2 regions of the Peribacillus sp. FSL M8-0224 genome follow, and region 2 is predicted to be linked to the other one. Evidence: a T-box and tRNA genes for the amino acid it is inferred to sense, from the RefSeq annotation. Region 2 holds a T-box; the other holds one or more tRNA genes.
The links. A T-box is a leader RNA that pairs with one kind of tRNA and senses whether it is charged. The one in region 2 lies ahead of tyrS (tyrosine--tRNA ligase), so its partner is inferred to be a tRNA-Tyr.
Positions count from the first base shown of each region.

Region 1: it encodes a tRNA-Tyr, which carries the amino acid that the T-box ahead of tyrS (tyrosine--tRNA ligase) is inferred to sense. The anticodon was not compared.

Region 1 covers NZ_JBBOOJ010000001.1:5,467,841-5,471,242, forward strand. Annotated here, with positions in the region: rRNA gene MKX49_RS26715 (23S ribosomal RNA) at 1-845, shown strand, start outside; rRNA gene rrf (5S ribosomal RNA) at 918-1,033, shown strand; tRNA gene MKX49_RS26725 (tRNA-Asn) at 1,078-1,152, shown strand; tRNA gene MKX49_RS26730 (tRNA-Thr) at 1,156-1,228, shown strand; tRNA gene MKX49_RS26735 (tRNA-Glu) at 1,261-1,335, shown strand; tRNA gene MKX49_RS26740 (tRNA-Val) at 1,353-1,428, shown strand; tRNA gene MKX49_RS26745 (tRNA-Thr) at 1,444-1,519, shown strand; tRNA gene MKX49_RS26750 (tRNA-Tyr) at 1,538-1,621, shown strand; tRNA gene MKX49_RS26755 (tRNA-Gln) at 1,726-1,800, shown strand; tRNA gene MKX49_RS26760 (tRNA-Gly) at 1,804-1,875, shown strand; tRNA gene MKX49_RS26765 (tRNA-Ala) at 1,897-1,972, shown strand; gene rocF (arginase) at 2,181-3,083, shown strand; gene MKX49_RS26775 (aspartyl-phosphate phosphatase Spo0E family protein) at 3,221-3,402, opposite strand, start outside.
Region 2 covers NZ_JBBOOJ010000001.1:3,724,104-3,727,505, forward strand. Annotated here, with positions in the region: gene tyrS (tyrosine--tRNA ligase) at 712-1,968, opposite strand; T-box leader at 2,034-2,250, opposite strand; gene MKX49_RS17885 (transglycosylase domain-containing protein) at 2,400-3,402, shown strand, end outside.

The sequences.
Region 1 (3,402 bases), 1.7 Mb from region 2:
CGGAAAGACCCCGTGGAGCTTTACTGCAGCCTGATATTGAATTTTGGTACAGCTTGTACAGGATAGGTAGGAGCCTGAGAAGCCGGAGCGCCAGCTTCGGTGGAGGCGTTGGTGGGATACTACCCTGGCTGTATTGAAATTCTAACCCGCGCCCCTTATCGGGGTGGGAGACAGTGTCAGGTGGGCAGTTTGACTGGGGCGGTCGCCTCCTAAAGAGTAACGGAGGCGCCCAAAGGTTCCCTCAGAATGGTTGGAAATCATTCGTAGAGTGTAAAGGCACAAGGGAGCTTGACTGCGAGACCTACAAGTCGAGCAGGGACGAAAGTCGGGCTTAGTGATCCGGTGGTTCCGCATGGAAGGGCCATCGCTCAACGGATAAAAGCTACCCCGGGGATAACAGGCTTATCTCCCCCAAGAGTCCACATCGACGGGGAGGTTTGGCACCTCGATGTCGGCTCATCGCATCCTGGGGCTGTAGTCGGTCCCAAGGGTTGGGCTGTTCGCCCATTAAAGCGGTACGCGAGCTGGGTTCAGAACGTCGTGAGACAGTTCGGTCCCTATCCGTCGCGGGCGCAGGAAATTTGAGAGGAGCTGTCCTTAGTACGAGAGGACCGGGATGGACGCACCGCTGGTGTACCAGTTGTCTTGCCAAAGGCATAGCTGGGTAGCTACGTGCGGACGGGATAAGTGCTGAAAGCATCTAAGCATGAAGCCCCCCTCAAGATGAGATTTCCCATGGCGCAAGCTAGTAAGATCCCTGAAAGATGATCAGGTTGATAGGTCAGAGGTGGAAGCATGGTGACATGTGGAGCTGACTGATACTAATAGATCGAGGACTTAACCAACGCTTTTAAAAAAATGAAATACCTTCTTATTATCTAGTTTTGAAGGAATGAATTCTTCAAAAATGAATATAGTCTGGCAATGATGGCGAAGAGGTCACACCCGTTCCCATTCCGAACACGGAAGTTAAGTTCTTCAGCGCCGATGGTAGTTGGGGGTTTCCCCCTGTGAGAGTAGGACGTTGCCAGGCTGTTCATTTAAATCTTTAATGGGTTTTAGGAAACATTATATTATTCCGCAGTAGCTCAGTGGTAGAGCATTCGGCTGTTAACCGAACGGTCGTAGGTTCGAGTCCTACCTGCGGAGCCATATGCTTCCATAGCTCAGTAGGTAGAGCACTTCCATGGTAAGGAAGAGGTCAGCGGTTCGAATCCGCTTGGGAGCTTCCCGATCTATCTATGAACAAAAAAACAGTTCGGCCCGTTGGTCAAGCGGTTAAGACACCGCCCTTTCACGGCGGTAACACGGGTTCGAATCCCGTACGGGTCACCATTTTAAATCATTAATCCGGAGGATTAGCTCAGCTGGGAGAGCATCTGCCTTACAAGCAGAGGGTCGGCGGTTCGATCCCGTCATCCTCCACCATTTTATTCTTTACTTGCCGGTGTAGCTCAACTGGTAGAGCAACTGACTTGTAATCAGTAGGTTGGGGGTTCAAGTCCTCTTGCCGGCACCATTTACAACCATATATTGCGGAGGGGTAGCGAAGTGGCTAAACGCGGCGGACTGTAAATCCGCTCCTTCGGGTTCGGCAGTTCGAATCTGCCCCCCTCCACCATTTTAATAAAATCCTGTGGATCAGTTATATATTCTCTGTATTGGGGAAATATATGATTACCACCTTTTTATTTTGTTGTACATTAATTATTGCATATCATATATTGGGCTATAGCCAAGCGGTAAGGCAACGGATTTTGATTCCGTCATGCGAAGGTTCGATCCCTTCTAGCCCAGCCATTTGCGGAAGTAGTTCAGTGGTAGAATACAACCTTGCCAAGGTTGGGGTCGCGGGTTCGAATCCCGTCTTCCGCTTAATATATTTTAAATTCCTTAGGGGCCTTAGCTCAGCTGGGAGAGCGCCTGCCTTGCACGCAGGAGGTCAGCGGTTCGATCCCGCTAGGCTCCACCATCAACTACATACACCAAAACTTACGTCTTAAGCCAAAAATGGTTTAAGACTTTTTTTTGTTTAAGGCATAGTTGGGTAAACTAATCCCCAGAAAGATATTTTTTCACAAAAAACATATGTTATCGGAAAACGTGCATCATTATACATGGAAATGTCGAGTTGAACCAATTGGCATATACGATATAAAATGGTGGAAAGGGGGAATTGTATGTCTATTCAGAAAATTTCCGTCATCGGATTGCCTATGGACCTTGGTCAAGCAAGGCGAGGGGTGGATATGGGACCTAGTGCCATCCGCTGCGCAGAGATTGTCGAGCGTCTTGAAAAGTTGAATATAGAAGTAGAGGATTTAGGGGATATAATTGTAGGGCGTCCTGAAAATGCAGATGAGCCCGGGACAAATTTAAAAAACTTACAGCTTGTAGCAAAAGGTAACACCCAGTTAGCTACAAGAGTTGATGAAATAATAGAAGAAGGTTCCTTTCCGCTTGTATTGGGAGGAGACCATTCAATAGCGATAGGCACACTGGCAGGAGTCGCAAAGCACTATGAGAATCTAGGTGTGATTTGGTACGATGCACATGGCGATTTAAATACGGAAGATACTTCACCATCAGGAAATATACACGGGATGCCCTTGGCTGTCAGTATTGGGATTGGACATCCGGACCTGATCAATATCCATGGTTTTGCTCCAAAAGTGAAACCGGAAAACATCGTAATCATCGGAGCGAGGTCATTGGATGAAGGGGAAAAGGAACTTATCCGTGAGAAAGGGATTAAAGTATTCACGATGCATGAGATCGACCGGTTGGGAATGACACGGGTCATGGAAGAATGCATTGATTATTTAAGGGAAAGAACGGATGGCGTCCACCTTTCACTGGATTTGGATGGAGTGGACCCAGCAGATGCACCCGGAGTCGGGACACCTGTGATTGGTGGTATAAGTTATCGGGAAAGTCATTTGGCCATGGAAATGCTTGCGGAATCCAACTTGATTACATCCGCTGAATTCGTTGAAGTGAATCCCATTTTAGATGAGCGAAATAAAACGGCAATCGTTGCCGTGGCCTTAATGGGTTCGCTATTTGGAGAAAAATTATTATAACTAATAATTAAAAGAAACAGTAACCGGCTTGTAATGGGTTACTGTTTTTTATATGCTAGAAGACGTAGGTTTATTTACCAGGGTGTATGTAACAGAAACATATCTATAGATAAATGGTTGCAATTTTCTATCCATATTCACTTAAGAGCACGTCTGTCCATGAGATCTTCATTTTTAGTTAAATGGATGTATTGAATGATTAAAGAATCCAGTTTGCTGCTAACTTCAATAACTTCATTATCCACCATCGAAGAACGGGAAGCCAAAAACATCATTTTCTGTCTGCATTGTTCAATATGGTCTAAAATTTGTTCAGTAC
Region 2 (3,402 bases):
CTCCGTTTTTTTCTAAATTTTCTGATAGTATACACTTTTTAGTATATAATACAAATTAACCAAAGAGAGGTGATATTATGAAATTAATAGCCGGAACTATAGCGTTATCTGTTTCTTTTATCCTATTTATTTATTTGTATGGCTTAAAAGTAGATCACTCTATTAAATACAACGGAAGCTTTTATACGTTTCCAGCAATACTATTATTGATAGCCATGTTTTGTTTTGTATCAATTATGAGGAAAAACAACAAAGACTAAACAAAAAAAGGGTGCAAAAGCCAATCTTACATGGAAGGGTTTAATCCTGGAACTTGATCCTATCTTTGAAAAGGTACCGAAACAGCTTTGTCTAAGCTCCAATAGGCAAGAGATTTCTGCAGATAAGAAGGAGGTAAGAATTACTTTCATTGAATGGTATGCTGTAACGGATTATCATGATTTTCTGGAATCTCCATCACGTCTACTCGAATTTGAGTCAGGATTTTTAGCTAATCAACATTTTATTATAAATCGTGACTACTGCAGATTTAGACTTAGGTTTCCATTCTCCTCCCCCCATTAAAATCATAGCTTATCCTCCCAACGGTTGCGGGTAAAGCTCCTCTAGGGGGTGCCCGCGGAAAGCGAGTGCCCACGTTCCAATCAACGTTTTTTTCAAAAAATTATTGCAGAACAAAGCCCGGCTGGGATTCAGCCGGGCTTTGGACAATCATTTCACTAATGTGTATTTCTTCTTGCCGCGACGAACGAGGATGAACTCCCCTTCAATCTTGGCAGCTTCCGTCACTACATATTGCAGATCGGTCACTTTCTCCCCATTTATGGAGATTGCCCCGTTCTGAATATCTTCACGGGCTTGACGCTTTGATGGCGAAATTTTCGCTTCAACGATTAAATCGACCAAACCGATATCTTCCTTGCTTTCACGTTCGAAGCTAGGGACATCTTTAAAGCCCAATTTGATTTCCGCTGCACTTAAATTCTTCACCTCACCGCTGAATAGGGCGGCAGAGATTTTGATTGCTTGGTCAAGAGCTTCCTGACCATGAATCAAACGGGTCATTTCTTCCCCTAAAGCTTTTTGCGCTTTACGCAAATGCGGTTCGTTTTGTACGGATTGCTCTAACTCTTCAATCACCTCACGAGATAGGAATGTGAAGAATTTCAGGTATTTCACGACATCTGCATCTGCCGTATTGATCCAGAATTGGTAAAATTCATAAGGAGTCGTTTTTTCAGGGTCAAGCCAAATCGCTCCGCCTTCCGTTTTACCGAATTTCGTTCCATCCGCTTTCGTTACGAGCGGGATCGTCATACCGAATGCTTTGGCATTCTCATCATTGGATTTCCTGATCATTTCAAGGCCGGTCGTAATGTTGCCCCATTGATCACTGCCGCCTATTTGCAATTTACAGTCGTAATTGCTGTATAAATGACCGAAATCAATTCCTTGTAAAATCGTGTACGCAAATTCAGTGAAGGAAATTCCCGTATCCAAGCGGGAAGCAACCGTATCTTTTGCCAGCATGTAGTTAATGCCGATGTATTTCCCGTAATCACGCAGGAACGTAACCATATCGATTTTGCCTATCCAGTCATAGTTATTGACCATGACCGCACCATTTTCACCGTCGAATTCAAAGATATGGGATAGCTGCCCTTTTATGCAGTCTGCATTATAAAGCACTTTTTCCAGCGTTTGCAGCTGACGTTCCTCTTTTTTACCGCTTGGATCACCGATGAGTCCTGTCGCACCGCCTACCAGCACAAGGGGACGATGACCGTGCTGCTGGAAACGGCGCAATGTCAAGAATGGCAATAGATGACCAATGTGCATGCTATCCGCAGTTGGATCGACACCACAGTATAAAGAAATTTTCTCTTTTTCCAAAAGGTTCTTAAAACCTTCTTCATCCGTTTGTTGATAAATAATTCCTCTCCACTCGAGGTCTTTAAGCAATTCCATTAAATATTCCTCCTCCATCTTAGAAAAACCCGCAAAAAGCACACAAAAACGCCCCTTCATAAATATGAAGGGACGAATGAATTCGCGGTACCACCCAACTTGAGGACATAATATGCCCTCCGCTCAAGACGAATAACGGTCGTCAGCCGTTTCCTGCTACTAATCATTTCACAGCAAATGCTCCAGGAAGTAATTCATCATACCATTTGTACCGATTTCCACTAACCACCGGCTCTCTGAAACAGGGATAGTCTGACTACTGGGTCCTATCATCGCGATCATTTAATCATTTTATTGTTGTTAATAAACTTTTATCATACATAAGAATCCTTGTCAACATCACCCTTACAGATTATAGAAAAATAAGAAAGATGCCCTTTCCCCTACCTGTTATATGCTATAATATATGTGATTTCAGGGGGTATGATACGATGAATAATAATCAAAAAGATAGATTTCAAACAGTCTGGAAGCAGCTGACCCGTTTTTTCCAAAGTGAAAAAACACATAAGAACGCGCGGGTTACATACCAAGTCATTTGGAATTTAACACTGATCCTCATTATTGTCGGGATCCTAGGATTCTCATTCGCCGGCGGCGTCGGAGCCGGCTATTTCGCTGCCCTCGTCAATGATGAGCCAGTACGCTCAAAAGAAGATTTGAAAAAAGACATTTACAATTATGAAGAGACCTCTGAAGTATACTTTGCAGATGAAGTATACTTGGGCAAGCTTAAGAGTGACCTTGAGCGTGAGGAAGTGTCCATCGATAAAGTTTCCGAGCATCTTAAAAATGCAGTCATCGCTACAGAAGATGAGTATTTTTATGAGCATGACGGGGTTGTCCCGAAAGCCATCCTGCGTGCGATTTACCAGGAATTTTCGAATGCAACCGTCCAATCGGGAGGAAGTACATTAACACAGCAGCTCATTAAAAACCAAGTCCTGACCAACGAAGTATCGTTTGAACGGAAAGCAAAAGAAATTCTTCTTGCACTCCGGGTCGAAAAGTTCTTTGAAAAAGAAGAAATTTTGGAAACGTACTTAAACGTCTCCACTTTGGGACGAAACTCTTCAGGCCGTAACATCGCCGGAGTCGAGTCCGCCGCTGAAGGTATTTTTGGCGTGGAGGCCAAAGATCTGACACTGCCCCAATCAGCCTTTATCGCTGGATTGCCGCAAAGCCCTTTCGGATATACACCATATACCCAGAAAGGAAAATTGAAGGAAAATCAAGAGCCCGGAATCAACCGGATGAAAACCGTTTTAAAGCGGATGTATAGTAACGGGTACATAACAAAAGCAGAATATGATAAAGCAAACGCATACGACATTACAAAAGACTTTATCGGTAAAACGGAGATGCCATCCGAGAAATATCCATGGCTCACCTATGAAATCGAAAAACGCTCCATCGAAATCCTCTCTGTCAGTC